2 regions of the Shewanella sp. VK101 genome follow, and region 2 is predicted to be linked to the other one. Evidence: riboswitches for the same ligand, from Rfam matches in the RefSeq annotation. Region 2 holds a riboswitch; the other holds the start of a gene.
What was found. A riboswitch is a leader RNA that binds a small molecule or an ion and turns the genes downstream of it on or off. The one in region 2 is predicted to bind cobalamin.
Positions count from the first base shown of each region.

Region 1: it holds a riboswitch for cobalamin, as region 2 does, so the genes downstream of both, ACSHSR_RS18175 (ABC transporter ATP-binding protein) here and ACSHSR_RS17180 (TonB-dependent receptor) in region 2, are expected to answer to the same signal.

Region 1 covers NZ_CM151402.1:4,079,682-4,095,455, reverse strand. Annotated here, with positions in the region: gene ACSHSR_RS18205 (zinc metalloprotease) at 1-458, opposite strand, end outside; gene ACSHSR_RS18200 (hypothetical protein) at 458-1,063, opposite strand; gene ACSHSR_RS18195 (DUF2999 family protein) at 1,998-2,255, opposite strand; gene ACSHSR_RS18190 (hypothetical protein) at 2,465-3,967, opposite strand; gene metH (methionine synthase) at 4,190-7,909, opposite strand; gene ACSHSR_RS18180 (histidine phosphatase family protein) at 8,151-8,906, shown strand; cobalamin riboswitch at 8,975-9,111, shown strand; gene ACSHSR_RS18175 (ABC transporter ATP-binding protein) at 9,211-10,152, shown strand; gene ACSHSR_RS18170 (FecCD family ABC transporter permease) at 10,149-11,219, shown strand; gene cobT (nicotinate-nucleotide--dimethylbenzimidazole phosphoribosyltransferase) at 11,237-12,301, shown strand; gene ACSHSR_RS18160 (adenosylcobinamide-GDP ribazoletransferase) at 12,301-13,077, shown strand; gene cobU (bifunctional adenosylcobinamide kinase/adenosylcobinamide-phosphate guanylyltransferase) at 13,074-13,670, shown strand; gene ACSHSR_RS18150 (cobyric acid synthase) at 13,745-15,388, shown strand; gene cobO (cob(I)yrinic acid a,c-diamide adenosyltransferase) at 15,378-15,774, shown strand, end outside.
Region 2 covers NZ_CM151402.1:3,832,020-3,847,793, reverse strand. Annotated here, with positions in the region: gene ACSHSR_RS17240 ((R)-mandelonitrile lyase) at 1-374, opposite strand, end outside; gene ACSHSR_RS17235 (LysR family transcriptional regulator) at 477-1,373, shown strand; gene ACSHSR_RS17230 (LysR family transcriptional regulator) at 1,440-2,375, opposite strand; gene ACSHSR_RS17225 (DUF2254 domain-containing protein) at 2,548-3,837, shown strand; gene ACSHSR_RS17220 (hypothetical protein) at 3,898-4,473, shown strand; gene ACSHSR_RS17215 (HP1242/YdcH family protein) at 4,557-4,793, opposite strand; gene azu (azurin) at 5,212-5,679, opposite strand; gene ACSHSR_RS17205 (DUF2059 domain-containing protein) at 5,888-6,409, shown strand; gene rbsK (ribokinase) at 6,477-7,382, opposite strand; gene rihA (pyrimidine-specific ribonucleoside hydrolase RihA) at 7,386-8,324, opposite strand; gene ACSHSR_RS17190 (DUF3592 domain-containing protein) at 8,472-9,728, shown strand; gene ACSHSR_RS17185 (DUF805 domain-containing protein) at 10,002-10,349, shown strand; cobalamin riboswitch at 10,490-10,682, shown strand; gene ACSHSR_RS17180 (TonB-dependent receptor) at 10,775-12,724, shown strand; gene ACSHSR_RS17175 (GDSL-type esterase/lipase family protein) at 12,822-13,442, shown strand; gene ACSHSR_RS17170 (HDOD domain-containing protein) at 13,587-14,309, shown strand; gene ACSHSR_RS17165 (LysR family transcriptional regulator) at 14,358-15,260, opposite strand; gene metE (5-methyltetrahydropteroyltriglutamate--homocysteine S-methyltransferase) at 15,426-15,774, shown strand, end outside.

The DNA of each region.
Region 1 (15,774 bases), 250 kb from region 2:
TTTACGGCGGAATAGATCTGATCGACATTGGTTTGATTGACGTCCTTGATGCCGATTTGCTGTTCAATGGTGCCTTGAACCGACATTTCAAAGGTGGAGGTTTCCACCGCAGACCATTCGCCCACGGCCTTGGCGGTAATGGCATTGGCCTGAGCTATGCTGAGGAAGGTGTAATCCCGGTCCAACACAGTACCTGCCGGGATAACAGTGCCGTCCGGCAGTGTGATGTCGAGATTGAACACCTGCCCCTTTTCCAGAATGGTGAAGGTTTGTACGTCAACCCCATCCTTGTTTTTAATCACAGGGCCGCCGTCGGTATAGACGGGAATCGCCCCCTTGGAAGTATCCCACTTATAGGGCTGCATTGTGGGTTCGTGAATATACAGCGGGCCACCGGCCAGCGCGGCAGAGGAGACTGAGCCCAACAGCAAGGCCGTGGCAATTCTTGAAAGCTTCATTATTTGGCCTCCTGTACCAGTTTGCCAACCAGAGACATAAATGCGGCGGCATCCACAGCGCCGGCCGTGGTGATAAGGCTCTGCTCTTCAGGGCTGAGCGACTGGGTGTTCATGCCATCAAACAGGCCTATGTTGCCCAGTTGATTGCTGACTTTGCCGTTTTGCACAATGAATTTGCCTTGTTCCAGCCCTACGGTAGAAGTCAGGCCGGCACCGAGATCCGGATTCATAAAGGCCACTACCTGCTCGCCAACCGACCAGCGGGCGAAGCCTTCGGGGGATACGCCCAGGTAGACTTTGCCGTTACCCATGGAACGGGGCTTGAGCAAACCAAACTGGCGGAAGGTATATTCGCTGCCTGCCTTATGTTTGTTCTTGGCATCCATACCTACCCGAATGGTGATCTGGGTATAGGGGCGTTTGCGCTCATCAAAGCCATCGGTCACAGACACCACTTGGCCCGAGACTATGCTGGACGCCTGACTGGTCAATTGACTGAGATTTTGTTTGAGATGTTTTTGGGCCACGGCTGCCGGTGTCAGCAGCAAACTGGCTGAGACGAGACATAGCGCCGATAGACGCTGGAACCACTGGGATCTTGTCACTGTAATACCTCCTGTATGATTGGGATAAATTCAGCTTTCGATCATCGACCCATACTTCCTTGGCCGAATATTGACCGAGCACCTACTTAAGCACGCCGACTCAATGGGAGGCACGGCAAATGATGTAGCGTTTTTGTTAAACGCACACGGTTTGTCTCAATCTTGTGTTAGGTGAGGGCGATGGCGGAGAGACAAGAGGGAATAGATTGGCTTTCAACACACCTTTGGTTATCTCTTGCTCAGCGTGAGCTGTTTGCCATGCTGAATATCAGTTAATAACATGGAGAGTGCTGATGAACTGTAACTTTTGTGGTGGGCGTTTGAATAATGGGATGTTACGTAAGCAGGAGCCGGGAAGCGGTCGGAAGTTTAAGTCGTGTCCCAACTGTTCAACGACTCATGGTGAGGAACATATATTTCATCCCTATCCCGCTGATTTTGGTAATACGCCGGCACGAGTGACAGCGGCCAATCCGGACGGGCATCAAAGTTATTGCAGAAATTGCCGGGCGCTTGATACGGGTATTGCTTCAGAGAACTGTCAAAAATGGAAGGTGCGAACAAGTCCCATGTGTGCTCTGCGTCGGCTTACAGGCCTGGATGCAAGGCGTGGTTCGCAGCAAATGGCCCTAGTCCTTTGCAAGAAGCACAACACAGCAGACAGGTCTGTAAGCCACGCCCTTTGGGGCTTTCACAGCAACCGGCTCTCTGCGTTATCCGACTTCAACATGCCCCGGCATGCCTTCAGTCAGATGCCTTGAGCGCCAATTGCTGTGTAAGCCAGAGTGCCACGAGGACCTATTCGCACCTTCCTAAGCGTTGCAGCGAACTGAGCTGATGGCACAGCCAATTTGTCAGCCTAATACCTGATGAATGACAGAACATGAAATTGGCCCTCAAAGCCAAATGAGTCAGGCCTTGAGGGCGCACAGGATTAAACAGACTTGTTCATTTGGGCTTTGGCGGCTTCAACCTTGGAGAAATCCAGTCCCAGTTCTTCGACGGCCTCTTTGATCAGTGCCGGGTTCTGCATCACTTGCATCATCAACCCCTGCAGCTTTTCCGGTGGCAATCCCAACTGCCCCAGAGTGCCCATGGCCATCAGGGGATTTTCGGTCAGGCTCTGGAACAGGCTGTTTATTTGTTCATCGCTGATATTGTGCTCTTTCAGCAGGGCAATAATAGGATTCATAAGCTCCTCATTGGTTTGAAACATTCAATTTGCGCTGATTTTAACAGAAGAAACAGACCCGAATAGGTATTTCCTTACTAGTGAAAGAAAATGAAGCAGGATATCGATTACATCAGCCCTAGTCATAGTGGCAATTGGTGGCTAACCAATTGCCTATATTGCAAATATTAAGCAGTTCCACTCGATAGCCGACGAGTACCTTTGGCAGCTTATAACGCCTCAGCTAATCGAATCAGATTGTCATTGTCTATGTTCATCGACAGAGAGGTTATTGCCGCCCGACTCTGCTCCGTGTCACCAAGCTTGATGAGCAGTGATTGGACTATGCTGGCACGTGCGGTTAACTGATCAACGGTCAGGTTCGGATAAGTGCTATTGGCTATCGATAATGCGTGGATGGTCAATGTCTGGCTCTCCAGCTTGTCTGCATCGCGGATAGTTTGTCGATTATTGGCGTAATCGCTATAAAAATCAGTGACCTCGTAGAGGGCAGACTCCACTTTTTCTGAGGCAGGGCGTTCAGTTCCGTAATCGACTGAAGTCAGTGCACCATTGGCGTCGAATACGGCCGTAAAAGAGTTACTTTCTCCAATATGGTTTTGGTAGGGCAAAATGCCTACGTGGCCGAATTCAGGCGCATTAATAAAACCGCTGAATACCATCGTCAGGTTATTTTGTTTCTTAGCAGTGTCTTGTCGCACTAATAGTAGTTTGCGGGTTCCGAACGTTGTGTAATACAACCCCGGATAATCCTCTTCCGCTTTTAAGGTGCTCTCTTTCGCTAATCCGACATCAGCCAGTTTTTCAAGTGATAGTCCAAATAGGTATCTATTGGCCATAGTTATCGCCACGTCATTTCTTAACTCGGTATCCCGGGATATTACCCAAGGCAAGAAATCATCACTAACAAGAGGCAATAGATAAGGCTGATTTTGGGGGATTGATACTGTATCTATGGTGTATTCGCGTTGCACTGAGATTTCTTTCTGGAATGTATCGAGTTCAAGAGTCGCCATGGATACGGCTTTCTGTGCGCTGAGTACCGCAGCTTCTTCTGCAGAGGTATTCCCTTTTTTTGCGGCCAGGAGCTTCTGTTTTTTCTTCAGCTCTCCTTGTTTATTTGTCACTGTAGCTTTCAGGTTATCGATAACCACGGATACCAAGGGTTGATGCAAAAGTTTTGGAATACAAGCTGCTTTGGGAGGCGTAACGCCTTGCCCCTGATTGTTTTTATCGCTTGGAGGGAGAGAAGCTGAACCAATCGATATAGGAATTCCCTGTGAAATGGCGGCAATGTTGGCTACGGTTTTTATCGCCGCCATGCCCAACTCTATGGATTTGTCGTCAGCATGGGTGGAAAAGGATTTAAGCAAACCATTGGGATGCATCACCACGTTCATGCCCCAGGCTTTGGAGAAAGCATGTAACTCTGAAGGGTTAATCACGAATACTTTGGTTAGATCAGGATGCCCTGTTTGTTTGACTGTTGCGGTAGTGTTGAAATCAAACTCCAGGGTATCATTGACCACACGACAAAAGACCAATTTATGAGTCAGCGTTACTGTTTGCGATGAAGCCGGCAAATGGTAAACCAAACCTTGCTTGGCCGATGTTGCACCGGGATCGTCATTACTTTTAATGACCGTTGTGGTGAGTGTACTGGTACATCCAGATAGGCAAAGCAAGGCCGCGGCCAAATGCACTGTTCGCATAGTGAATTCCTTTTCAATGAAGTGATGGAGACAACCTCATTAAAAGTAATCCCAGTTTCAGGTTCTTGCAAAAAGCACCAGCTTACGGGCGAAGGAGAGATACAGTAAGTGTTTGATGAGTATGGCTGTTATCAAAAATGTGGAACGGTCTTGAATTCAGGGACCCTCACCCGAATAGGCGAGAGCCCCTGAACAGCTCAGTTGTTCGCTTAAGAGCCTCTTTTACTCAGGATCATAATCCAATACGGGGGCCAGCCATTTTTCGGCTTCGGCCACTGTCATCCCTTTGCGGTGGGCGTAGTCTTCCACCTGATCTCGGCCTATGTTGCTTACCCCAAAATAGCGTGATTGCGGGTGCGCAAAGTACCAGCCGCTGACCGCCGCCGTGGGGTACATGGCAAAGCTCTCGGTAATCTTGAGGTCGATACACTCGTCTGGCTTAAGAAGCTGCCAAAGCAGGCCTTTTTCCGTGTGGTCCGGGCAGGCAGGGTAGCCGGGAGCCGGGCGTATGCCCTTGTACTTTTCACGAATAAGCGCCTCGTTATCCAGGTTTTCTTCGCTGGCATAACCCCAGAATTCCTTCCGCACCCGCTCGTGCATCCGCTCGGCGAAGGCTTCGGCCAGGCGGTCGGCCAGACACTTGAGCATGATGGCGCTGTAGTCATCGTGGGCCGCTTCGAAACGGGCAATATGGGCATCGATGCCATGGCCGGCGGTGACCGCAAATCCCCCCATATAGTCGGCCACGCCGCTCTCTTTGGGAGCAACAAAGTCAGAGAGACAGAAGTTGTGGTTGCCCACCCGCTCCAGCTGCATCCGTAGATGATGGGTGGTCAGCAACACTTGGCTGCGTGAGTCATCTGTGTAGATCTCGATATCATCGAAGTTGACGCTGTTGGCGGGAAAGAGGCCGATAACGCCCTTGGCGGTGAGCCACTTCTCTTGGATGATTTGCTCCAGCATCGCCTTGCCGTCGGCATAGACTTTACGCGCCTCAGTACCAACGACTTCATCATCCAGTATTTGCGGGAAATGACCGTGCAACTCCCAGGCGCGGAAAAATGGCGTCCAGTCGATGCGCATGAGCAAGTCCTCCAGCGGATAGTCGTCAAACACCTGGATCCCCGGGGTGTTGGGCTTCACTGCTTGGTAGTTGGCCCAGTCGTGGCTGCAGCGGTTATCCCGTGCTACCTGCAAGGGCACAATCTGCTTGCGCTTGGTCTGCGACAGGCGCTTTTGGCGCATCATTTCATATTCGCGATAGGTTTCGTCTATGGTGGCCTGGCGGGTTTCATTGTTGATGAGCTTGCTGACCATGGGCACGGCGCGCGAGGCATCGGCAATATAGATGGCGCCGTGGGGATAATGAGGCGCTATCTTCACTGCGGTATGGATCTTGGAGCAGGTGGCACCACCGATAATCGCCGGCAGGGTCAGACCTTCGCGCTCGAAGGTTTTAACATTGTGCACCATCTCATCCAGGCTCGGGGTAATGAGCCCGGACATGCCTATGATGTCGACCTTCTCGGCTTTGGCGACTTCGATGATTTTCTCCACCGGCACCATGACACCGAGATCTATCACTTCATAGCCGTTACAGGCCAGCACCACCCCGACTATGTTCTTGCCTATGTCGTGAACATCGCCCTTGACCGTAACCATCAGCACCTTGCCGTTGCTCTGGCCTTCGACTTTTTCGGCTTCGATATAGGGGTTGAGATAGGCGACCGCCTTTTTCATCACCCGCGCGGACTTGACCACTTGCGGCAGAAACATCTTACCGGCGCCAAAGAGATCGCCCACCACGTTCATGCCGTCCATCAGCGGGCCTTCAATCACATCCAGCGGCCGCTTGGCCTGCAGGCGCGCTTCTTCTGTGTCGGCGTCTATGTATTCGGTGATCCCTTTCACCAGCGCGTGTTCCAGGCGCTTGTTGACCGGCAACTTGCGCCATTCGAGATCTTCTTTCTTGCCTGCGCCGCCCGGGCCACCGCGATACTTCTCGGCGACCTCGAGCAGCTGCTCTGTGTTACTGGAGTCGGCAACCGGGCAGGGCAGGTTGAGCACCACGGCCTCTACCTTCTGCTTCAGCTCAGGGTCGATATCGTCATAGATGGCCAACTGACCGGCGTTGACTATGCCCATATCCATACCCGCCTTGATGGCGTGATAGAGGAACACGGCATGAATGGCTTCCCGCACCGGGTTGTTGCCGCGGAAAGAGAAAGAAACGTTGGACACCCCGCCGGAAATCATCGCATGGGGCAGGTTGGCCTTGATATCTTCAATGGCGCCGATAAAGTCCACCGCATAGTTATCGTGCTCCTCTATGCCGGTGGCGATGGCGAAGATATTGGGGTCGAAGATAATATCTTCCGGCGGGAAGCCCACCTTATCCACCAGCACCCGGTAGGCGCGGGTACAGATTTCGGTTTTGCGCTCCCGTGTGTCGGCTTGGCCCTGTTCATCGAAGGCCATGATGATGGCGGCGGCGCCGTAGCGCTTCACCAGTTTGGCCTGTTCAATAAACTTGGCCTCGCCCTCTTTGAGGGAGATGGAGTTGACTATTCCCTTGCCCTGAATGCATTTGAGCCCGGCCTCAATCACCTCCCACTTGGAGGAGTCGATCATCACAGGCACCTTGCTGATATCCGGCTCTGAGGCGATAAGGTTGAGGAATTTCTGCATCATCTCGACCCCGTCGAGCATGCCCTCATCCATGTTGATATCTATGATCTGGGCGCCGTTTTCTACCTGGTCACGGGCCACCTCCAGCGCGGTTTCGTACTGGCCTTCTTTGATTAACTTGAGAAACCGGGCCGAGCCGGTGACATTGGTGCGCTCGCCCACATTCACAAACAGGCTGCTTGCATCTATGGTCAGGGGTTCCAGTCCGGAGAGGCGACATGCCACCGGCAGCTCAGGCAGCGGCCTTGGTGCGTGAAGGCTAACGGCTTCAGAAATCGCCTTGATATGCGCAGGCGTGGTGCCACAGCAGCCGCCGACAATATTGAGCAGCCCCTCTTCGGCCCAGGGGCCTATCACGCTTGCCATCTCCGCCGGAGTCTCGTCATAGCCGCCGAATTCATTGGGCAGACCGGCATTGGGGTGCGCCGAGACAAAGCACTCGCTGATACGGGAAAGCTCCTCGACATAGGGCCGCAGTTCTTTCGGGCCCAAGGCGCAGTTGAGGCCTATGCTCAGCGGCTTGATATGTCTGAGAGAATGGTAAAAGGCCTCTGTGGTTTGCCCTGTCAGGGTGCGGCCCGAGGCATCGGTAATGGTGCCGGAAATCATCACCGGCAACCTTTGGTCCAGTTTCTCGAACACATTTTCGATGGCAAACAACGCCGCCTTGGCATTTAGAGTATCGAAGATGGTTTCCACCAGGATGATGTCGGCGCCACCGGCGATCAGCGCCTCGGTAGATTCGCTGTAGGCCAATACAAGATCGTCGAAATGTATGTTGCGAAAGCCGGGGTCATTCACATCCGGGCTGATGGAGCAGGTGCGGTTGGTGGGGCCGAGCACCCCGGCCACATAGCGGGGAATACCGCTGGCGGCGGCCACCTCATCGGCCACTTCGCGGGCGATTCTGGCGCCTTGGTAATTGATCTCCGCCGCCAGGCTCTGCATCTCGTAGTCGGCCATGGCAATGGTGGTGGCGTTGAAGGTGTTGGTTTCTATGATGTCGGCACCGGCCAGCAGGTATTCCCTGTGAATGGTCTTGATGATCTCGCTCTGGGTCAGTACCAGCAGATCATTGTTGCCTTTGACATCGCAATGCCAATCTTTGAAGCGCTCGCCGCGGTAATCGGCTTCTTCCAGCTTGTAGTCCTGGATCATGGTGCCCATGGCGCCATCTAAAATCAGGATCCGCTCTTCGAGGGTCTGTTTGAGCTTGAGCTCTGTCTGGCTTTGGGAGTGCTGGGAAGTCGCCATAGGGTTACCTTTCATACCTGTCTTATTGCTGTTTTACATTCGCGGCGCTTGGCATCCGCGACATCATCTCTGCCGACCTGACGCCCGGGACACTATCTGGCATGATAGCCAAAGGCGTGTGTGGGCGCGGAAAGTTATTTTGGACATTTATACGTATAGACGTCCATAATATACGGATTCCGGCGGCCTGCGGCAAGGTTAAATTGGCCCGGTAACCACCGGACTCTGACGGGAGAAGTGTGTGGCTGAACATAGGCAACTGAATATCTATCTGCTGCGGCACGGCGAATGTGAAGGCGGTGAGATTATCCGCGGCCGCAGTGATGTGGCCCTGAGCGATGAGGGCAAAGCGCAGATGTGGCGTAGCTGGCGGGCTATCAGTAGTGAGCTGGAGCAGTTGCCGAGTGCGCCCCAAAGCTTGGTGCTGCTGAGTTCTCCGGCCCAGCGTTGCCAGGCCTTTGCCGCCGAGCTCAAGGCCGATATGCCTGACTATTTCCCGGCGCCACTGCAGCAGCATGACTGGCTCTGGGAGCTGGACTTCGGTGACTGGGACGGCATGAAGGTGGCGAGTGTCTATCAGCAGCATAGCGAGGCGGCCGAAGCCTTCTGGCGTGACCCTGTGGCCAATACTCCGCCGGGCGGGGAATCGCTGCCAGCCTTTCGTAGCCGGGTGTTGGATGGCTGGCAGACTATGGTGCAGCGCTGGCTTGCTAGAGAGGCTAATTCTTCCGAAGGCTCTGGTTCAAAAGGCTCTGGTTCCTCAGCAAGTGCCGATGCAGCGCTGATCCTGACTCACAGCGGAGTTATCCGGTTGCTGCTGGCCGAGATTTTGCTGCCAGGGCAAATGCCGCCTGCGGCAGTGTTCAACGCCTTGGAACTACCTTATGCGGCCTGGGTCAGAATAACCCTCTATGCCAGCCGTGATGCCAGCGGTGATGCCAGCGGTGAAAGTGACCAGGAATGGCAGTGTTTCAGCAAGCTCCACTGGCCGCAATAGTGCTGCGCTATTGCGCCAGGCAATTGTGCCGGACGATAAAACCGGGATAATAACCCCAAATAGCCGCCAAGTGCGGCAGCAGCCAGGGTGTTGGCACCTTTGCAGGTGAACCAACCCAGGGAACCGGGAAAGCCCGGACTGTGCCCGCAACTGTGAGTCGCCGTTGGCGACGAGTCAGGAGACCTGCCCAGGCTGATAAACCAAACCAGAAACCCGGGCGGGTAAACCGGGGGAGCGAATAGATGATTCTTCCACTGCAGCCTGAGCCTTCTGCTGGTCACAGGCTCAATGTCGGGAGGCGGTTATGAGCCTGGCACTCAAGGTGCAACAGCTTAGCTGGCTTCCCGGTGGTCACATCGTATTGGCCGATGTGGGTTTTGAGCTGCCAAGTGGCAAGATGCTCGGGCTCATAGGCCCCAATGGTGCCGGTAAGTCGAGCCTGCTGCGCTGCCTCTATCGTTATATCCGCCCGGACAGCGGTCAGATCCAGCTGTTTGGGCAGGATATCAATAGTTTGTCAGCCAAAGCTTTCGCCAAAGAGGTGGCCGTGGTGCTGCAGGATACCCCGGCCCAACTGGCACTGGATCTGACTCAATTAGTGGCCATGGGACTGACTCCCCACAAGGGGTTGTTTGATATGCCATCGGCGGCCGACAAGGCCCAGGTGCAGGCGGCATTGGCGCAGGTCGGGTTGCAGCACAAGGCCGCAGAGCCTTTCGCGCAGCTTTCCGGCGGTGAGAAGCAAAGGGCCTTGATTGCCCGCGCCATAGTGCAGCGCCCCAAGCTTTTGATCCTGGACGAGCCCACCAATCATCTGGATATCCGCTATCAGATCCAGATCCTCGAGCTGGTGCGCAGCCTGGGGGTCACGGTGATCGCCTCGATTCACGATCTCAATCTGGCCTCGGCCCTGTGTGACGAACTCTTGCTGTTGGATAACGGCCGCCGTATTGCCCACGGCTCGCCCCAGAGCGTATTGACCGAAGACAGAATTGCCGGTGTCTTCGGTGTCTGCTGCCAGGTGGGGACGCATCCGCAGTTGGGAAGGCCGCTGATCCACTACTTTTATGGCTATCAGTCGCCAGAGCCTGGTCACGGCAAGGCTGTAAGCTCGGCGGCTCTCGCTAGTGGCAAGGTTCACGGCGCTGCGATAGTCGAGCCTATGGCAGGGCCTGCCTCGGCCGAAACCTGTGTTGCCCACAAGGAAACTGACCGGCGCCCAGGCTCGGTGGGAGGTGGCGCATGAATACTTCCATGGTCGCACCGGGGCGCTCGCTTATTGGCTGGTTTCTCAAACCCTTGCCCAGACTTTACTGGTGCTGGCTGCTGTTGCTGCTCGGCACTGCGTTGACACCCTTGGCCGCCGCCGGTTTTGGCGCCGCCGATATCAGTCTCTTCGATGTGGCAAGAGTGATTGGCAAACACCTGCTGGGCGTGGGGGAGCCGTCCGCTATCAGCGAGCGTATCGTCTGGGATCTGCGCCTGCCGCGTATCTTGCTGGCCTTTATCGCCGGCAGCGGTCTGGCATTGTCGGGTTATGTATTGCAGGCGGTGACCCGCAACCCGCTGGCCGATCCTTACCTGTTCGGTATCAGCTCGGGCGCCAGCTTCGGCGCGGTGGTCTCGGTCGCCCTGGCGACCGGCCTTGGCCTGAGTTCGGCCATCTCCGGGATATCGCTGCCGCTGGGAGCCTTTATCGGTGCCGGTTTGGCCGTGCTCATGGTACTGCTGCTCGCGGGCAGGAATATCGGCAACCAGATAGAGAGAATGTTGCTCTCCGGGGTCGCCATCTCCTTTATGTTCAGCGCCCTCACCAGCTTGATCTTGTATTTTTCTACCCCGCAGGCCACCACCTCCTTGCTGTTTTGGAGTCTGGGCAGTTTTGCCCGTGCCAGTTGGGATGGGCTTGGACTGCCCACTCTGGTGGTGCTGGCGGCCTTACTGGTGATCCTGGCCTTCAAGCGTCAGGTACTGGCGATGCTTGCCGGTGATGAAACCGCCCACACTCTGGGAATCAGGGTGCAAAGGCTCAGGGTTTCCATGCTGCTGCTATGCTCGCTTATTACCGCCACTTTGGTGGCCCACTGCGGCGGGATAGGTTTTGTGGGGCTGATGGTGCCTCATATTGTCAGGTTGTTGCTGCCGGGGCAGCACCCCATGGTGCTGACGGCACTGGCGGGCGGCCTGTTTATGGTTTGGGTCGACGTGCTGGCTCGCAGCATACTGCCCACCCAAGAGCTGCCGGTGGGGGTGATCACCTCGGCCATCGGCAGTCTGTTTTTCCTGATGGTGCTGCGTAAACGCGGCCAATAACGATAAGAGAGGGAAGGATGTACCAGGTTGCAGCAATCAATCACGCGCTGGATGACGCGATTCAGGCCCGCATAGACAACAAGACCAAACCCCTGGGCGCTTTGGGTGAGTTGGAGGCTTTGGCGCTGCAGTTGGGGCGCATTCAGCTCGGTTCCGCCACTGATGAGTTGGTCATCCGCCGTCCCGTGATGCTGGTGTTTGCCGCCGACCATGGTATTGCCGCGGCCGGGGTGTCGATTGCCCCCAGCGAGGTGACCACTCAAATGGTGCTCAACTTTGTTGCCGGCGGCGCCGCCATCAATGTGTTTTGTCGCCAGACCGGCTTCGAGCTGGAGGTGATTGACTGCGGCATTCTCAGCCCCTTGGGGATCCCCGAGGTTACAGAGCAGCGCCTGGGCGCCGGCACCGGGCCTATCCACAAACGCGCCGCCATGACTCTGGGTGCTGTGCATCAAGGGTTTGCCATGGCGCGCACCTTGGTAAAACGCCATATCGATGCCGGCAGCAACCTGCTGGCGCTGGGGGAGATGGGAATAGGCAACACCTCTTCTGCCGCCGCCGTGATGGCCGCCCTGACCGGCCTGCCTGTGAGTGAATGTGTCGGCCGCGGCACCGGCATAGATGCCGCGACGCTTAAGCGCAAATGCCTGCTGATAGAGCAGGCACTGCTGCTGCACCACTGCGAGCTGACCGAGCCGCTCAGTATCCTCGCCTGCCTCGGAGGCTTTGAAATAGTGCAGATGACAGGGGCCATGTTGGCGGCGGCCGAATTTGGCGTGCCCGTGCTGGTGGACGGTTTTATCGCGTCGACAGCGGCGCTGGCGGCTGTGCGTTTGGCGCCGGGGGTGAGGGATTATCTTATTTTTGCCCATGAGTCTGAAGAGCGCGGCCACAAGTTGCTGCTAGAGGCCATGTCCGCCAAGCCTTTGCTGCGGCTTGGGCTCAGGTTGGGCGAAGGCTCGGGCGCGGCGCTGGCGCTGCCTTTGGTGCAGGCGGCGGCCAACTTCTACAACCAGATGGCCAGCTTTGGTGAAGCCGGGGTCGACAAGGTGGTAGAGCCTGCTACCCAAGAGGTGCTCTGATGGGATTCTGGCTCGGACAGCTGCGGCTATTTTTGATCGCAATAGGTTTTTTCACCCGTATTCCTGTACCCAGCGCCCTGACGGTGGACAGCGACAGCCTCAACAAGGCCAGCCGCTACTTTGGCCTGGTGGGCGTTGTGGTGGGCTTGATCTCCGCCTTGGTGTTACTGCTGGCTGCCGGCATATTGCCAAGCTCCATCGCCATAGTGCTGGCGATGATTTGCAGTGTGCTGGTTACCGGCGGTTTTCATGAAGATGGTCTGGCCGATACCGCCGATGGTTTCGGCGGCGGTTGGCGGGTAGAAGATAAACTGAAAATCATGAAAGACAGCCGCCTTGGCAGCTATGGTGCCCTGGCATTGGTGTTGGTGTTGCTGCTCAAGTACCAGTTACTGCTGGAGTTGGCACTTTACGACATCAACCAAGCGGCGCTGGCCCTGGTATTGGCGCACTGTGTCAGCCGGGTGACGGCGGCCAGCATTATCTTCAGCGAAACCTATGTTCGCGACGAGGGCAAGAGCAAACCTCTGGCGCAGCAGCAGGGGCTCAATGAGTTGGGTATTTTGCTGCTGACTGGAATTGTGCTGACGGCACTGCTGTCCACCACGCTGCTGTTCTGGCTACTGCCGACCATGTTGTTGCTGCGTTGGGCCCTGGTGTTCTGGTTCCGGCGCCAGATTGGCGGCTACACAGGTGATACCCTGGGAGCGGTGCAGCAGGTGAGTGAGCTGGCGGTTTATATGCTGTTGCTGGCATTGGGAGGCTGCCCGGCATGATCCATCTTATTCTGGGCGGTGCCCGCAGCGGCAAGAGTGGCTACGCTGAGCGGCAACTGGCCGACTTGTGCCCGGCCAATGTCCGCCCCTGGTATCTGGCAACGGCCGAGTCCGCCGATGAGGAGATGGCCCGGCGTATCGCCCACCATCAAACTGCGCGCCAAGGCGGCAGCCTCGAATGGCAGTTGGCCGAGGTGCCGCTCGATTTGGCCAAGGCGCTTGTGCAGCGCTCAGGCTCTGGAGCGCCGGTATTGGTAGACTGCCTGACGCTTTGGCTCAGTAACCAGCTCTGCTTTGGTGCCGATATGGCTAGCGAACGCGCGGCCTTGCTGCAGGCGGTAGCAGAGTTTGACGGCGATCTGCTGCTGGTGAGTAACGAAGTCGGCTCTGGCATAGTGCCGCTTGGAGAGCTGAGTCGGCGTTTTGTCGATGAGGCCGGTTGGCTCAATCAGGCGCTTGCCGCCAAGGCCGACAGAGTCACTCTGGTTGTCGCTGGTTTACCGCTGGCGTTAAAGCCTGTGAGCTCTGATAGCATTGGCTCCCTGGGCTTGAGTGCTTCGGGTACAAGCCCGGATCGGCGGGGCAAGGCATGAGTAGCCCAATACCACATAATGGCGCAGAACTTAAAGCTGAATTTTCGGCTCTGGCCCGGCCTGGCCGCAGCCTTATGGTGCAGGGCACCACTTCGGATGCCGGTAAGAGCACCTTGGTAGCCGGACTCTGCCGGGTGTTTCATCGTCATGGTGAGCGGGTGGCGCCCTTCAAGCCGCAAAATATGGCACTCAACAGCGCCGTCACCCGGGATGGCGGTGAAATTGGCCGGGCCCAGGCGCTGCAGGCGGTGGCCGCCGGTCTTGAGCCGAGAATCGACTTCAACCCGGTATTGCTTAAACCCAGTTCAGATACCAAGGCGCAGGTGATTATTCAGGGCAAGGCGCTGACCAGCCTGGAAGCGGCCGCCTTTTTCGGCCCCGAGAGTCGTGACTATAAAGCCGCTGCCTTGCAGGCGGTGTTGGCATCCTGGCACAGGTTGCAGCAGGAGTTTGACTGGCTGCTGGTAGAAGGCGCCGGTAGCCCGGCCGAAATCAATTTGCGCCAGGGCGATATTGCCAATATGGGCTTTGCCGAAGCGGTGGACTGCCCGGTGATCCTCATCGCCGATATCGACAAGGGCGGGGTATTTGCCCACCTGGTCGGTACCTTGGCCCTGCTGTCCGAGAGTGAGCAGGCGCGGGTAAAGGGCTTTGTGATCAATCGTTTTCGCGGTGATATCTCATTGCTGCAGTCCGGGCTGGATTGGCTAGAAGCTCACACCGGCAAGCCGGTATTGGGCGTATTGCCCTACCTCGATGCCCTGCATCTGGACGCCGAAGATGCACTGGTGCAGCCCACTGCTCAGTCTCAGGCTGCTACCGAGCAGCCGGCAACAGCTCAATCAGCACGAGCTCAATCTGAAACAGCTCAAGCTGGGACGCGACTGAGAGTCGGCGTCTTGGTGTACCCCAGGATCAGCAACCATACCGACTTTGACCCGCTGCGGCTGCATCCGGATATCGAGTTTTGTTATATAGGGCCGACCCATCAGGGCGAACTTCCAGGGCTGGATCTCCTGCTGTTGCCCGGCAGCAAGAATGTGCGCGCTGACCTGGCTTTTATCCGCCAACAGGGCTGGGATAAGGGCATAGCTCGCCATCTGCGCTATGGCGGCAAGCTTATCGGTATCTGCGGCGGCTTTCAGATGCTGGGGCAGAGCATTGCCGACCCCTTGGGACTGGAAGACTTGCCCGGTACCAGCCAAGGGCTGGGCTACCTGCCGCTCACTACCGAGCTGCAAGTCGAAAAACAGCTGCTCAATGTCAGCGGTACCCTGAGGCTTGGGCAATCATCGGCATCAGTCTCCGGCTATGAGATCCACTGCGGAGTGTCGCGGATCCCGGACAGGTGGATGCAGCCACTGTTGCTTAATGAGCGTGACGGTGACGGCAACTGTGCCAGTGCCACTGAGCCTGCAAAAACCACAGTACCTTCACAAATCGCAGGGCCTACACAATTCACAGCACCCCGCAGCGAGGGCCTGCTGTCGGAGGATAATCAAATTCTCGGCAGTTATTTGCACGGCCTGTTTGACAGCCCTGAAGCCTGTGAACTGCTGCTCGCCTGGGCCGGGATGACGGCGCCACAGGGCCATGCCGTGGATATCAATCAGCAGCGGCAACAACAGCTGGATCGTTTGGCCGATGTGCTGGAGCAACATCTGGATTTCAATAAAATAATCAACATATTCAAAGAGGAAGACCCGGGTGACCGATAATAATCAAACCGATATCAAGGCAGAGCGTCATAAACAGCGGCAGCAGAAAGTGAAAGCGGCGGTGGATGCCAAAATCGCGGCTGCCACCGAAGAGAAGGGCATACTCCTGGTCGTGACAGGTAACGGCAAGGGCAAGTCCACCTCCGGCTTTGGCACTCTGGCCCGCGCGGTCGGTCATGGTAAGCAGGGCGCCGTGGTGCAGTTTATCAAGGGCACCTGGGAGTGCGGTGAGCGCAAGCTACTGGAAGGCGCCGGGGTCAAGTTCGAAGTCATGGGCACAGGCTTTACTTGGGACACCCAGGACAAAGCCAAGGATATCGCCGCCGCCGAAAAGGCCTGGGCGGCCGCCGAAAAATGGCTTCAGGATGACAGCATAGACATACTCC
Region 2 (15,774 bases):
ACTTTTTCCATCCAGATGGCAGCCGGTGCTGTCTCCGATGCTTCGGCTACGGCCACATGGCTCATGGCCCTGTCTTGGCTGGCCCCGTGCCAGTGTTTTTCGTTGGCTGCAATCCATACGGTATCACCGGCTTCAATCATTTTTTTCGACTCACCGGCTTTTTGGATCCAACCCCTTCCCTCCGTGACATACAAGAGTTGCCCGGCGCCGTGGGCATGCCAGGCGGTGCGGGCACCAGGCTCGAAGGTGACCAGTGCGGCACCGATACGCGATGGGCTGCCGGGTTCAAAGTGATTATCGATTCTTACCCGACCGGAGAAGGTGGCTTCCGGGCCCTGAAGGGATTGGCTGGCGGCATTTTTGATGATTTTCATGATCTGTTCCTGTGTAGATGAGGACTTGCATTCGATCTTAGTCGCGCAGATTATGTAATTTAAATGATATGTCAGTATTGGCTTTATATTTGAGATTCATATATGAGACGGGAAGAGCTGGGGGATTTATGGGTGTTTCAGGCGGTAGTTGAAGAGGGCAGCTTTACTCGCGCCGCGGCCAGGTTGGGGACATCACAATCCTCTGTCAGCCATACCATAAGGCGCCTGGAGCAGCGCCTCAATGTACAACTGTTGAATCGAACCACCCGCAGCGTGGCTGCCACTGAGGCTGGGCAGCAGTTGCTGCAGACCCTAAGGCCTGCCTTTGGTCAGATAGCCGAGCAGTTGGAGCGACTCAACAGTTTCAGGCAGGAGATCAGCGGCCACATTCGGCTTACCGCCACCAAGTTTGCCGCCGAGTCGATATTGCTGCCGGTGGTTAATCGCTTACTGGCGCAGCATCCACAGCTGCAAATCGAGGTTTCTGTGGATCAACAGCTGCTTGATTTGGCCGCTCAAGGTTTTGATGCCGGGGTACGATTGGGCGAGCAGGTGGCCAAAGACATGGTTGCCGTGCGTATCAGCCCGGATCTGCGTATGCTGGTGGCGGGTTCGCCGGATTACTTTTCCCGCCATGCAAAGCCGACCATCCCCCAGGACTTGACCGGGCATAACTGCATTAATCTGCGTCTTCCCACTTCGGGCGGCTTATATGTGTGGGAGTTTGCCAAAGAGGGCCGCGAGCTGAATGTGCGGGTAAGCGGGCAGCTTATCTGCAATGAACCGGATTTGGTGACCAAGGCGGCCATTGCCGGTGCCGGGCTCTGTTTTCAACCTGAGGATGCGTTGGCACCGGCGATAGCGGCCGGTGAACTGCTCCCGGTGTTGGAAGATTGGTGCCCGCGGTTTGCCGGTTATCACCTCTATTTTCCGAGTGGGCGTCAGCACTCGGCCGCCTTTAGATTACTGATTGATGCGCTCAAGTATTCAGGCGCTTAATTGAACCGTTACTGTATTGACTTGTAAACCAGAGCGTTGTTGTATAAGGCGAATTCTGGCGACGCCTCATTGCTGATTGGCCGGGATTACTGTGTCGGCAATCATCTGCCTCAGCCATTTGTGGGCAGGGTCTTGATTGAAGTGCTTGTGCCACAACAACACGTACGCACCGGGCACCAGATCTATCGGCACTTCCAGCGTCGCCAACTCAACATGTTGCAGCGCCTGGGCCGCATATTTGGCCGGCGCGCAGAGGATTAACTCGCTGTGGCGACACAACTCCAGCGCAGTGGGAAAGTCGGTGATATTGGCGCGGATCCGCCGGGTCTTGTGCTTCAGCGCCAACACATCGTCCAGCAACCAATGTTCGATTCCGCCAAAGGCTACCTGCAGATGCTCGAAGCTGAGAAAACGCTCCAGGTTCCAGTCGCCCTCGAACGCAGGATGATCCGGCGGCAGCAGGCAGATGGGCTTGTCGCGGGTCAGCTCCAGATACTCGAGTTCATCCGGCAGGCTGTTGATATGCATCAGCGAGCGCGGATCCCACTCGCGGCAGCCTATGGCAAAGTCCAGCTCGCAGCGCAGTAGCTGCTCCATGGTGCCCGGGTACCAGGTCTTGCAGTTGATATCCAGCCCGGGAGCCTGGCGCAGCAAGGAAGGCATAAAATGCGGCAGAGTGAGGGAGTAGGCGGTTTCCACCAAGTGCATACGAAACTGACGTTCACTGGCGGTGGGGTCAAACTCGTCCGGTAGCGTCAGCCGCTCGGCCAACCTGAGCCATTGCTGCAGCTCTGGCCCCAGAGCCAGCGCTCTGGGAGTGGGCTTGAGGCCGAAGGCGCTGCGTTCAAACAGCGGGTCATTGAACAACTCCCGCAGGCGATTAAGCTGCTTGCTGACGGCCGATTGACTCAGGTGCAACCGCCTGGCCGCGCCGGTAACGCTTTGTTCTTCCAGCAGGACTTCCAATACCGGAAGCAGGTTGAGATCGACTTTCATTATTATCCTGGCCGCAGGGTAGAAGCTTAAGGGAAGGTGCTAATAGGTCCTGGTGACGCTCTGGCTTGCACTATAGGACTTGTTGGCGCCTTCCCAAGTCTAACAGCTTGATCTGCCTGTCCAAAGAACAAAAGGCTGCTATTCTGGCCAGGGAGAGAGTCATCAAAGGAGTGGGATTATGCTGAGTAAATGGGGCTGGCGGCTGTTGCAATTGAGCCGAAAACTCTGGATGCGCACTGTGCTGTTTGCGATTCTGGCGGTGGTTACCGCATTGCTGGCGATAGTGGTGCAGGGAGTTATTCCCCCTTCGCTGTCGGGCATGATAGGTGCGGATGCGGTGGACAAGCTGCTCAATATCCTCGCCTCCAGCATGTTGGCCGTGACCACCTTTTCCCTGAGTGTGATGATTTCCGCCTATGGCGCAGCCACCAGCAATATTTCCCCCAGAGCTACCAAGCTGTTGATGGAAGACTCCACTGCCCAGCAGGCGCTGGCTACCTTTGTCGGCTCCTTTGTTTTCAGCATAGTGGGCATTATCGCCCTCAGTACCGGTGTCTATGGCGAAGAGGGGCGGGTGGTACTGTTTCTGGTGACTGTGGCCGTGGTGGTATTGATAGTGGCCACCATTCTGGTGTGGATCAATCATTTGTCCAAGCTAGGCCGGGTAGGGGAAACCACAGACAGGATTGAAAAGGCGGCCGGAGCGGCTATCCAGCGGCGCTGTGAGCATCCCTGGCTGGACGGGCGGCGCCTGGCATCAGAGGAGGATATTCCCAAAGGGGCTTTAGCTCTCTATCCGGCCGACACAGGCTATGTGCAGCATGTGGATCTCGGCAGCATCAATCAATGGGCCGAAGATTACGGCGCCGAAGCCTATATCACGTCATTGCCAGGTGCCTTTGTCCATCAGGGACGGCCACTGCTGTGGCTGAGTTTTCAGGCCGAGGATGGCGGTGTCGATGACGCTCAGTTGCAGCCACTGCACAAGGCTTTTACCGTGGCCAATGAACGTTCTTTCGATCAGGACCCTCGCTTTGGGTTGTCGGTATTGGCCGAAGTGGCATCGAGGGCCTTGTCGGCGGCGGTGAATGATCCTGGCACAGCGATAGATGTGATTGGTCGCGGAGTCAGATTGATAGCCAAATGGCAGGTGACCGATGAGCAGAATCTGCCGGCGCCGGAGGCTATTCCCTATCCCAGAGTTTGGATGCTGCCGATACGTCTTGAAGAACTGTTCGATGACTTCTTTATGCCGATAGCCCGGGATGGCGCGGCGCTGGTGGAGATTCACATTCGGCTGCAAAAAGCCTTTCAAGCCTTGTCCAACCGGGCAGAGTTTAGCGAGGTGTGTCGCAAACACTCCGAGCTGGCGCTGGCCAGAGCTGAACAGGTACTGACGTTTGAGCCAGATGTTACACTGCTTCGGAAGCTTGCCGCCGAGCTACAGCAAGAGCCAGGTAACGGATAGCTGGCGTAGAACTCAGCTTGCGGCTATGCTATTCGCGGACTTTTTTATCAGGGAAAGATAATGAAACCTTCAAATCTATTACTTGTTGCCTCATTGGCATTGGCAGCGCCGCTGCAGGCTGCCGAAGAGCCTGCCGTAGCCGAAGCCATTGAGGCCGGGTTACAACATTACCGCAAGGGTGAATTGAGCCAGGCCAGTTCACAACTGGATTATGCCTCAACCCTTATCCGGCAGCAGCGGGCCGGAGAAGTCGTAGGGGTATTTCCCGAGCCATTGCCGGGTTGGCAAGCCGATGACCCTTCAAGCGATACAGGTGGCATGATGTTGGGCGGGGGCATAAATGCCAGCCGCCACTACTACAAAGAAGACAGTGCGCAACTGGAGATAGAGCTGGTGCTCGACTCCCCCCTATTGCAGTCTGTTATGGCCATGCTGACCAATCCATCTATGATAGCCATGAGCGGCGGCAAGCTGGTCAAGGTTCAGGGGCATAACGCCATGCTGAATACTGAATCCGGTGAGGCAGAGCTGACTGTGATAGTCAATGGCAATGCCATGTTCACTCTCTCGGGGGAAGGGGTTAAAGCCAGTGAATTGCAGGAGTTTGCCAACGCCCTGCATCTGGATAGGCTTTAAGATCCGGCTCGGAATCGAGCTAATCAGGATTTGATCATGGGCCCCTGCGGTTTAAGCTGCAAGGGCCTCTGTATTTGGGGTTATCAGCGCAGTAACTGCTGATAGAGCCAGGACTTGAGTTCGGCGCGGCGCAGTTTCAACTGGTTGAAACGTTCTTCTGCCGTGGGGACACAGTTTTCTTCCAATCCACGGATCTCATGGTCGAGGTCGTGATACTCGGCTGCCAGCTCGCGAAAGTGAGGATCGTTTTCCTTGAGTTGATGGATTTTCTGTTTGTGCTCCGGAAACTCCAGGATCAGCGCATGGTTTTCGCCCAACATAAGCTCTCTCCTTCAAATAGTGCCTGGCCGAAACAGGCTCAAGCCTTGATTCCTACTCTACCCAGCGGCGCTTTGTCTGTCATCCGCAGAAAGTCGACAAGTAACCATAATCCTGTTTAGTGGCAAGTGAGCAATTAACGGCCAGCTCACCATCCCTGGTTCGTGCTAATGAACTTGTCGCTTCGCAACATTTGTCCTAGTCGCAGGGCTGCCTATGCGAAAGCTCACCGCAGGTGATGGGTCAAAGCATGGCTGGAAAGCAAGCCGATATTGATAGGTGATTTCATCCATAAGGCCAAGACAGGCAAGTCGTCACCGGGTTCCCGGACTCATTTGGCGAAAAGGCGGCTATTGGGTCTTGCGAAGGAGGAATGGAGATGTTTCTTTGGGCCCTCATTCGGGCCCAAAGCGCGCAGGCTTAGCCTTTGATGCTGAAGCTGCCTTGCATCACGGCCCAGTGGCCGGGGAAGGAGCAGAAGAAGTTGTAGCTTTCTTCCGGTGTCATGCCTTCGGTGCTGAAGCTGATGCTGACAGATTCGCCGCCACCAACCAGAGGAGTGTGGGCAATCACCCGCTCGTCACCGGCTTTGACATAGGCGGCATCGGCGCCGGCTGCCATACCATCAGTAGCAATGCCCTGCATGTCGGCGCTCTTGCTCAGAACCCAGTTATGGCCCATGGCTGTCACTGGCAGGGTGCCGGAATGAGTCAATGTCAGTTCTACCGTCTTGCAACTGGCGGGAACGCTTAATTCCTTGGTATCAAATTGCATCGCATCGTTGGCTGTGATGGTCAGGCTGCATTCGTCGGCGCTGGCAGTGCTGCTGATAACGGCGCCGGCTCCCAACAGGGCAATACCCGCGAGTCTCTTGGTTAACTTATTCATTTTCAATTCCTTTTCTGATTTTAGGGTCGATATTTCTCTCGACAGCACGAGAGCCCCGCAGGCTCCCGCCTGGGTCAATCATAACGGCATTTCCCTTAAATGAGAATTAATCTCAGAATTTTAACTGTCAGCCGAGGTTGGAGCAGCTGACAGTCGCTTGGGCTGTGATAGACTGACAGCCGAATCAATACTTGCCACGGAGGCACTCATGAAAGGTCCTGGTTTTTTGTCATCTCTTGTTCTGGGCGGCATATTGCTCAGCAGCCCTTTGGCGTTGGCCGATGACAGCGCTCGCCGGGCTCAGGTGGAGCAGTTACTGCTGGAAATGCAGATGGACTCCATGATGGACACGGCTTATACCCAGATGGAAATGATGATTTTGGGCATGCAACAACAGTTCAATATCAAGGAGAGTGAAAAGCCTTTATTTGAAGAGTTTGCCAGCAAGAGTACGCAGATCTTCAAGCAGGAGCTGGGCTGGGACAAGCTGAAGCAGCCGTTGACCGATATTTATGTCAAGCATTACAGCGACAAGGAAATTGCCGATATGCTGGCGTTTTATGCCAGTGATACTGGGCGCTCCATGGTCGCCAAGATGCCGGCCGTGATGCAGGAATCCATGATGGTGACTCAATCACTGAGCCAGGGGCTGCTGCCTAAGATGGAGCTGCTGCAGCAGGAGTTTGCCACCAAGCTTCAGGCCCACAGAGAGGCCAATCCAGGCGAATAATTTGACTGGCAGCCAGCATAAAAAACGGGAGTCTATGACTCCCGTTTTTGTGGCGGTAAAGGCGTGATTACAGCTCGCGGCGGTAGGGAATTCCGCGCTGGGCGCCATGACGGGTCACGGCTATGGAAGCGGCCTTATTGGCAAAATCCACCGCTTGTTCCATCGCCAGCCCTTCACTTAAAGCCACCATCAGGGCACCGTTGAAGGTGTCTCCTGCGGCCACAGTATCAAGTACCTTGACCGGATAGCTAGGCACCAGGCCCTCAAACTCTGGGTGACGCACATAGGCGCCGCGGCTGCCGAGGGTGATCACCACGGCGCCAACCCCTTTGGCTTGCAGAGCGGCTGCGGCTTTGGCTGCGCCGGCTTCATCTTCCACCTTGATACCGGTAAGGGCTTCTGCCTCGGTTTCGTTGGGAGTGATGATATCCACCAAGGCCAGCACATCGTCAGCCAGCGTGCTGGCGGGGGCCGGGTTGAGAATAGTCACTGTGTCTTGTTGCTTGGCCAGTTGCAGCGCGGCTTTGACCGATTCCAACGGCGTTTCCAGCTGTGCCAGCAGGTAACTGGCGCCTTTGAACAGCTCTTGATGACAGTGAACATCGGCTGGCTCCAGGCTGGCGTTGGCGCCGGCGGCCACCCCAATACAGTTTTCACCGCCATCGCCGATGAAAATCATTGCGCTGCCGGTTGCCATTTCCGGCACTTTCTTCAAGCCCTGAGGATGAATGCCATCGTCCAACCAACTCTTGATCATGGTATCGGCAATGGCGTCGTCCCCAAGATGGCAGATAAAGTCCACTCGGGTGCCAGGCTGCACCAGTCTGGCTACAGCAACTGCCTGATTGGCGCCTTTGCCACCGTGTTCCAAACGGTAGCTGCGGCTCATCAGTGTTTGCCCTGGCTCGGGCAAGTGACTGAATTCCATCACATGATCGGCATTGGCACTGCCGATTATCACTAGTCTACTCATGTATTAATCCTGATAGGCGTAGAGGCTTTCAACCAGCAGATCCACAAAGCCTTCACGATCCAGATGCATCAGCACCTTGGCGTTGGCGGGCTTGCCTGTTAGGTGATAGCGGTCGACAACCGTCATCCCTACAGTCAGCTCGCTCTGGGTTTCGATGGCCACATGGCAGTCCAAGCCGATGAATAACTCAGGCTTGAGCAGCCAGGCTATGGTGCAGGGGTCATGCAGCGGCGCGCCATCAAAGCCCCACTTGGGATCCTTGTGGTAGATAACAAAGAATTCCAGCAGATCGGCAACACACTTGGCAACCTTGTTGGGAATCACGCGGAAACGGGCTACATCCTCTTCCATGATCTGCGCCTCATGGGTCACGTCCAGACCGGCCATGACGATGGGGATCCCTGACTTGAACACCATGTCGGCCGCTTCAGGATCAACAAAAATGTTGAATTCGGCGGCAGGGGTCCAGTTACCGACACCGGCGGCGCCACCCATCAGCACTATCTGCTCGATACGGGACTTGAGTTCGGGATAGGCGCTCAGGAAAATAGCGATATTGGTCAAGGGGCCCGTGGGCACCAGAGTCACCGGCTGGCTGCTTTGGCGGATTTTCTCTGCCATCAGTTCCCAGGCCATCATCGGCTGAGGTTCAAAGGCGGGATCCGGCAGTTCTGGGCCATCGAGCCCGGATTCACCGTGAACACTGTCGGCAATGATCAGCTCTCTTGCCAATGGCTTGGGGGCGCCGCTGGCCACAGGAATATCGGTTCTGCCCAGCAGAGTAAGCACTCGCATGGCGTTGTTGAGTGTTTTTTCCTGGGTTTGGTTACCGGCGCTGGTGGTCACGGCCAGCAGATCCAGCTCAGGGTTGGCCAGGGCCAGGATCAAGGCGATGGCATCATCATGGCCGGGATCGCAGTCGAGAATGATAGGGCGTTTCATGCTGTTACTCCTTTAGCAATTTGCCCGAGCATAGCATGACTCTTTGGCGCGCGCAGAACCGGATGGCAAACTGTGAAGTGTTCCTCAACTGATTGCTGAAATCTGCTACGATCCGCGGCCTTAAAAGATTGAATCAAAGGGGACCCGGTGGGAAAGATACGGGCAATCTGGGAAGATCTGATAATTATCGGCCTTTTTGCGCTTGCCGGCGGGCTGTTCTCGGCTCTAGGGCTCTATTTTGTCAAAGAGAGTGTCCAATCCTGGTATGAAGTGAATATCCTGCTCGAACGAGGCGTCGAGACCCAAGGTTATATTGCCCGGCGTGAGCAACACTACGTGTCCCCTGGGCGCTGGGGTTTTGGCCGTTATGAGTGGGATTGTCTGCTGTATTATCAGTTGCCGAACGGCAGTGAGTATCAGATCTGGGATCCCCCAGGCCTGCTTTGCGATTCGAGAAGCGTCGGTGAAGCCGTGATCCTTTGGCATTTGCCTGAGGAGCCCGGCATAGTGCGCACCGATATCCAGTACTATCGAGAACAGCAAAATACCTGGCTCGAGCTGTGGGGGATTCTAATCGCGCTATTGCCGCTGGCCATTGGCGGAAAGTTTGTGGGTAAAACGGTCCTGTGTTTGCGCTTTCTTCGGGCTCGGGAGCGGTTGTCGCCAATAGTTGAGCAGTTACTGGAGGCCGATAACCCCGCCGAGTTACTGGCACGGCTTGAAGCCAACCGGGCCAGTCCGGCCAGTAGCTATTTGGGACGGCAGGCCCTTGGCTATATCGCCACCAGGCCTGAATGGCAGGTGCGTTTTCTTGCCTGGTTTGTCCCTGTGTGCCTCAAGTGGGAGCCGCCAAGTAAAGGCGAGGGCGTCTCTGGCCTCGAACTTTCACTGCAATTGGCGCTCGGCCGCCGCTACCCTGAGTTTACCCTGGCACTGCTCGATGGCATTCGTAGCCTGTTTACTGAGCATGAGCTGGCGAAGATGGTCTTCTCCCAGCATCTGACCAAGCTGCAACGCAAACCCTGGAGTGCTGAAATTCAAAAGCAATTCAACGCCTTGTTGCTGGAACGGCAAATGCCTTTGAGCAACAAAGGATTTGCCCACACCGAATTGAGCCGCTTGGTTTGCCTGGAATGGCTTTTTAACAACCTGGAATCGCTGCCCGATGTTTGGTTCAGCGCTGCTGCAGCCTTGCTCAAGGCGCTCGCAGCGCAGCGGCCACTGAATCCTTTGAGCCGTAAACAGCGTAAAAAACAAGCGCTGCATTGGCGCTATATTCTTGGCAGCCTGGCATCCAAGTTTAACTCAGGGGCAATCGGTCGAAAGCGTCAGACACAGCTGGCACAGATTGAAACCGATATCCAGGTGCTGGCCGCCAGCCGTGGTTTTACGCTGAGCAGATAAGATGAAAAAGCGCCGGCTGGCTGTTCATGGCTATTTATGGCTATGAATATGGCGATATTTGTAAACCAATGACGACTGACAGGGTGAGATATCTCTGATTTTGTGGCGGATGGAAGGTAAATCTCTTTTCTGTCACTTTGCAGTTCATTCAGGTATGTTAAAATTGTTTGCTGTTTCAGGGAGTAAGAAACTCTGATGAAACTTTGGTCGCCTTAAGCCATTCAATAATTGGTGCGGCGTTATCGGATCTTGGATCTGTTATTGGGAGAAAACATGGAACATTTCATCGGAGCCATCAAAAAATACGCCGACTTTACCGGTCGGGCCCGTCGGACAGAATACTGGATGTTCACTCTGTTCTATATCATTTTCAGCCTGGTTGTCAGTGCTATTGACTATGCGCTGGGTACCACAGTGCTGGGGCTGATTTATTCTTTGGGCCTGTTGTTGCCCTCTATTGCGGTTGCCGCGCGTCGTCTGCACGACACTGACCGCAGTGGTTGGTGGCAGTTGTTGGCATTTATCCCTATCATAGGTTGGATAGTGTTGCTGGTCTTCTACTGCCAGGACAGCGAAGTGGGTGACAACCGCTTTGGCAGTAACCCCAAAGAGCTGGGTTAAGATAATGGAAAGGGAGCCTCGGCTCCCTTTTTGTTTTCAGGGTAAATCTGCGGCGGTCAGTCGTCGTCAAAATTAGACATTCATCCATATAGACGTCTATAATGCCCGCTCTCGGTCAGGCCGGGAATGACAGCACAGTATTTCAGTCAACCTCTCGTGGTGCCCCGGAATGAAAGACCGGGGATAATCGGGAAGCCGGTGAAAATCCGGCACTGCCCCCGCAACGGTAAATGGTGAGAGACAGGCGCGCCCAAGTGGCGTCATAAAAGCCGGGTCTTGCGCGGTCAACCGCATAGCCAAAGTCCGGAGACCGGCCCTGGAGGTATTTCGATGATTTCGGTGGGCAGATCTCGAAATGCGGCAGCCAAGGGGCGCTCCCTGCCGTGGCACTCTTGCCCCGTTTCCCTTTCAGGAGTCAAAGGAAAATGGGTTTCAAACTAAATCATCTCGCGCTGCTCTGCGGTGCATTTACCTCGGTTCCCGTCATGGCGAGTGCTACAACCCAGGCCGTGGATGAACAGCTGGTGGTCATTGGCCGTCAGGATGACACGCCGCTCAATATTGCCGCCAATGTGGTGGTCATAGATGCCGCCGATATTCAGCAAAGCGGTGCCAGTAATCTGAGCGAGTTGCTGCGTGGCCGCAGTGGCATTCAAATATCGGACAATAACTCAGGGCCTGTGCTGGCGATGCGCGGTTTCTCTTCCAGCCAAGCGGTGAATAACACCCTGATACTGATAGATGGTCGCCGACTCAACAATATCGATATTGCCGCCCCCAGCCTGAGTGCCATTGCGGTCAATCAGATTGAAAGGGTAGAGATCCTTTCCGGCAGCGCCGGGGTGCTCTATGGTGATCAGGCAGTCGGCGGAGTGATCAATATTATCACCAAGGCGCCCAGTGCCAGCGGTGGCAACCTGACCCTCTCCGGTGGCAGTTTTGACACCTACGAAGGCCGTGGGGATCTGTCCGGCGCCATCAATGAAAACTGGCGCTACTATTTGGCTGCTGCTTACAACGAGAGCGACAACTACCGTAGAAACAATGCCAACGAAACCGGTTCTGTGCTGGGGCGTCTGCAATATGATTCAGAGTTGACCAACTTCTTTGTCGAAGGCAGTTACTACGATAACAAGCGCCAGACTCCAGGCTCACTGACCCTGGCTCAGTTTGAAGCCGACCCACGCCAGGCGACATCGACGCCGGGTGATTACAACCATGAGATGACTTCTGCCTGGCGTGCTCATCTCCAGCGCCAGGTGCACGCCAACTGGGCCCTGGCTGCGGACCTCAACTACAGTGATACTTTGGTGTCCAGTGTCAGCTATGGCAGCCCAGGTCGGAACGAGCGCTCGCTGTTGGAATTCAATCCCAAGGCACTGGGGCGTTATCAGACCCGCAATGGTGAACTGAGCATAGTCATAGGTGCCGATATTCAACGGGGTGAAACCGAGTTCGATCTCAGTTATATGCAGCGCAGTAACACCCAAACCATGACCAGCACCTATCTGCAGGCCAATGTGCCGCTGACCAACAGCCTGAGCTATGTGGTGGGCGGACGCTATGCCAAGGTCAAGGATGAACTCAAGGACGGTCAGATTTACCCCAATGGCATAGATTTGGATGAAGACGCTCACGCGCTCGAGTTGGGGCTCAACTATCGGCCGCTGGAAGGCCACAGATTCTATCTTCGCGGTGATGAGAGTTTCCGTTTCGCCAAGGTCGATGAGCAAGCTTATACGCCGCCAACAGTCGTCGGCCTCAAGCCGCAGACCGGCCGTTCCATTGAAGCCGGCTGGGATTGGACCTTGAGCAACCAGAGTCTGCGTCTGAACCTGTACCGGCTGTCGCTGGAAGATGAAATTGTCTTTGACCCCAGTGCCGATATGCCTATCGGCGGCGCTTTCCCCGGCGCCAACGTCAACGCCGATGCTTCCCGCCGTTATGGCGCCAGCCTCGACTGGGACTGGCAGCTCAATGAAATGCTGCAGTTGGGACTTGAGTACAACTATATCGATGCCGAATTTACTGAAGGCGCCAACAAAGGCAAATCTCTCTCCTGGGTGGCCGAGCATTCCGGGCGTGTCTACACCAGTGTGGACTTTGGCCAGCACTGGCAGCTGTTTGTCGAGGGCCAGTATCTGGGCGACAGATATATGGAAGGTGACAATGGCAATCAGCACGATAAGCTGGACAGCTATTGGCTGGGGAATATCGCCCTCAACTACAGCCGAGATGCCTGGCTTGCCAGCCTGAGGGTCGACAACCTGTTTGACAAGCAATACGCCAGCTCAGGTTATTTCAGTACCTGGGGCGATGGTTATTACTCGGGTAGCGGCCGGGCGCTGAGATTCAGCGTCAGCTATCGCTTCTGATAGCATAGAAAGCCGGGGTTTCCCGGCTTTTTTCTGCCCGTATTTCTATCTGTTTTAGCTGGAAACTACTCACCGACAAGGAGGCAAGAGTCGAAATATGAAAGCTGATTTTAGGTATGGTTTGAGAGGCGTGGCCATAGCCCTGTTGTCGCTGCTTTTGCTGGCTTGCTCCGAGCCCAAGCTGGCATATATCGGCAGTAATGGCAAACTGCTGGCCTTCGGTGACAGCCTGACCCAAGGCGTTGGTGCCAAGGCCGGGCAGGATTATCCCAGTCGTCTGGCTGAGTTGTGCCGTTGTGAGGTGATCAACGCCGGGATTTCCGGTGAGCAATCTGCTGCCGGGCTTGAGCGTTTGCCGGCACTGCTGGATGAAACCAAGCCGGATCTGCTTATTTTGCTCGAAGGCGGTAACGATATTCTCCGCAGCCGCAGCCAGGCGCAATTGGCGCAAAACATTGAGGCCATGTTACTTGAGGCCAAAGCCCGGCAAATTCCGGTAGTGCTGCTGGCTGTGCCGCAAAAGAGCCTGCTGCTGTCCCCCCTGCCTTTATATGCCGAACTGGCCGACAAGCACGGCGCCATCTTGCTGGAACAGACTCTGTCTGAGCTGCTGCGTTCAAACGAGCTCAAGTCCGATACTGTGCATCTCAATCAACAGGGGTATTCGCGTTTGGCACAAGTCATCTTTACCAGGCTACAGGAGACGGGCGCTTTTTGATGCTACTTTTTGATTCTATTTGGCAAAAACCGGGCTAATTATCGATTCAACTTGACCCTGGTGGGCGTTTTATGGGTAAATTCTCTGCCATAATAAATGGCAATAGTGCCTCCATAATAAATAACAACAGGTTTAAAGAATCACATGACAGATCTTGAGCAGCAGGTTTTTACTCAAGTGCGTGCCATTATTGCCAACGAAGAGCAGGTGATAGGGCGCCGCGGCATCCTGATCCCGCTTAAGAAGGCCATTATTGCTGATGGCGATATTCGCAATGTGATCGATATTGTCGCGACCGATCCCGCTCTGGCAGCTCATCTGCTGTGGCGCAGCAATAACGCGCTCTCTCCTTCCGTTCAGCCAAACCGCAGCCTCAAGGATGCATTGGTGCGTCTGGGACAGGTCAATATCTACCGTTATGCCTTTAGCTTTTATCTCAAAGAGCGGCTCGATGAATTGCCGCAGCCATACCGTAAACTGGTACTTGGCTATTGGCGCCTGACTGAGTCTGTGGCGACCGAGTCGGTGGACAGCTTGCATCAGATGCAAGGGGTACAGATAGACGCGGATGAAGTGCAGACTTTGGCACTGTTCAGCGTCTTTGGTCAGATTATTGCCCTGACGGCGTTTGCCTATCTCAACGCCGAAGCCGAGCAGTGCTTCCCGCTGGGCATTATCAAGACCCTGATAGAGACCCAGCAGCAGACGCTGACGGTGGAAGCTTTTGAATCTCTGGGGTTGGATGATGAGCTGCAAAGCGAGTTTATGGTCGCCCATAACCTGAGACAGACCCGGGATCTCAATTCACCCGGACTGGTACTGAGAAGGGTATTGTCCCAGCGCGGTCTGCTGCTGAATCCTCTCTAGATGCTTTGTGACTGCCGCCGACTTTCAGGCGCGGTGGCAGCCGCTCAGTCAGTGTCTGTCTTGACGCTGTAATCCCTCTTTGGCAATCAATTCCAGCAGCCTTTGCAGCTGCACTCTATTGCTGCTGTCGCGGCGGTAGGCACCGAACAGCGGCCGTTTCAGGCCTTCCTGCCCCAGTTTCACCGAGGTCAGGCTCAAGCCCTGGGCTTCGGTCAGTGACCAGTTGGGCAAGGCCGCAACCCCTTCTTTACAGGCGATGCGTTGCAGCAACACATTGGTGAGATCACAGCGTTTTTGTGGGCCGGGCACCACTCCGGCCGGCTCGAGGAAGTGACGGAAAATATCCAGCCTTTCCAGCGGTACCGGATAACTGATAATAGGTTCCCTGGCCAGTTGTTGCGGCAAAATATAGCTGTTGCCTGCCAGAGGGTGATCTTTGGCCATCACCAGTCTCACTTCAAAATCAAACAGATGCTGATAGGCAAGGGCATGGCCGGGCACAGGATCTGAGGTCAGCACTATATCCAGCTCACCGGTTTCCAGCGCATTGAGAGAGTCGAACAGATGGCGGCTGGAGAGATCCAGATTGGCATCCGGATAAGACTGATGAAAGGCTTCCATTACAGGCATCAGCCAGCGAAAACAGCTGTGACACTCAATACCCACCTTCAAGGGACCGCTGCTTCCAGATAGACCGCGTTTGAGCACAAATTCGGTTTCCTGTACCCGGGGCAGTATCTCTTCTGCCAGGGTCAGCAGGCGACTGCCCTCAAGCGTGAAGGTAAGAGGTTTGCTTTTGCGAACAAATACCTGGGAGTTAATCCGGGTCTCCAACTCTTTAATCTGGTGCGACAGCGCCGACTGGGTGACAAAACGTTTCTTCGCCGCGCCGGCCAGACTGCCACTTTCTTTCAGTGCTATCAGAGTACGAAGGTGTCTCAGTTCTATCATTTCCTCTCCACATGAATGCCGCTCATGTTGCCCTTGAATTCAATTCGGTTGCCTGTGCTGAGACTAGCACAATAAACTTCTAGACGTCCAGACGCCCGGTTTGATTTGTTGTGTTTCGGCGTCGCCAGTCACTTGCTGCACAGTTTATAAAGGATGGTATACATTATGCAATTAAATAGTCTTGGCTTTCCCCGTATCGGACGTCGACGTGAACTCAAGTTTGCTTTGGAGAAATATTGGCGCGGTGAGTCCAGCGTGGCCGAATTAGAGAGTGTTGCCAGGGAGCTTAGGCGTACCCACTGGCAGTGGCAGGCCGATGCCGGGGTGGCGCAGCTGCCGGTCGGTGACTTTGCTTACTATGATCAGGTGCTGACCCTGAGTGCGACTCTGGGGGTAATCCCCGAGCGTCACCGTGACGGCGGCGCTGTCAATCTCGATACCCTGTTCCGGATTGCCCGTGGCCGAGCGCCCAGCGGCAAGCATGCGCCGGCGTCTGAAATGACCAAGTACTTCA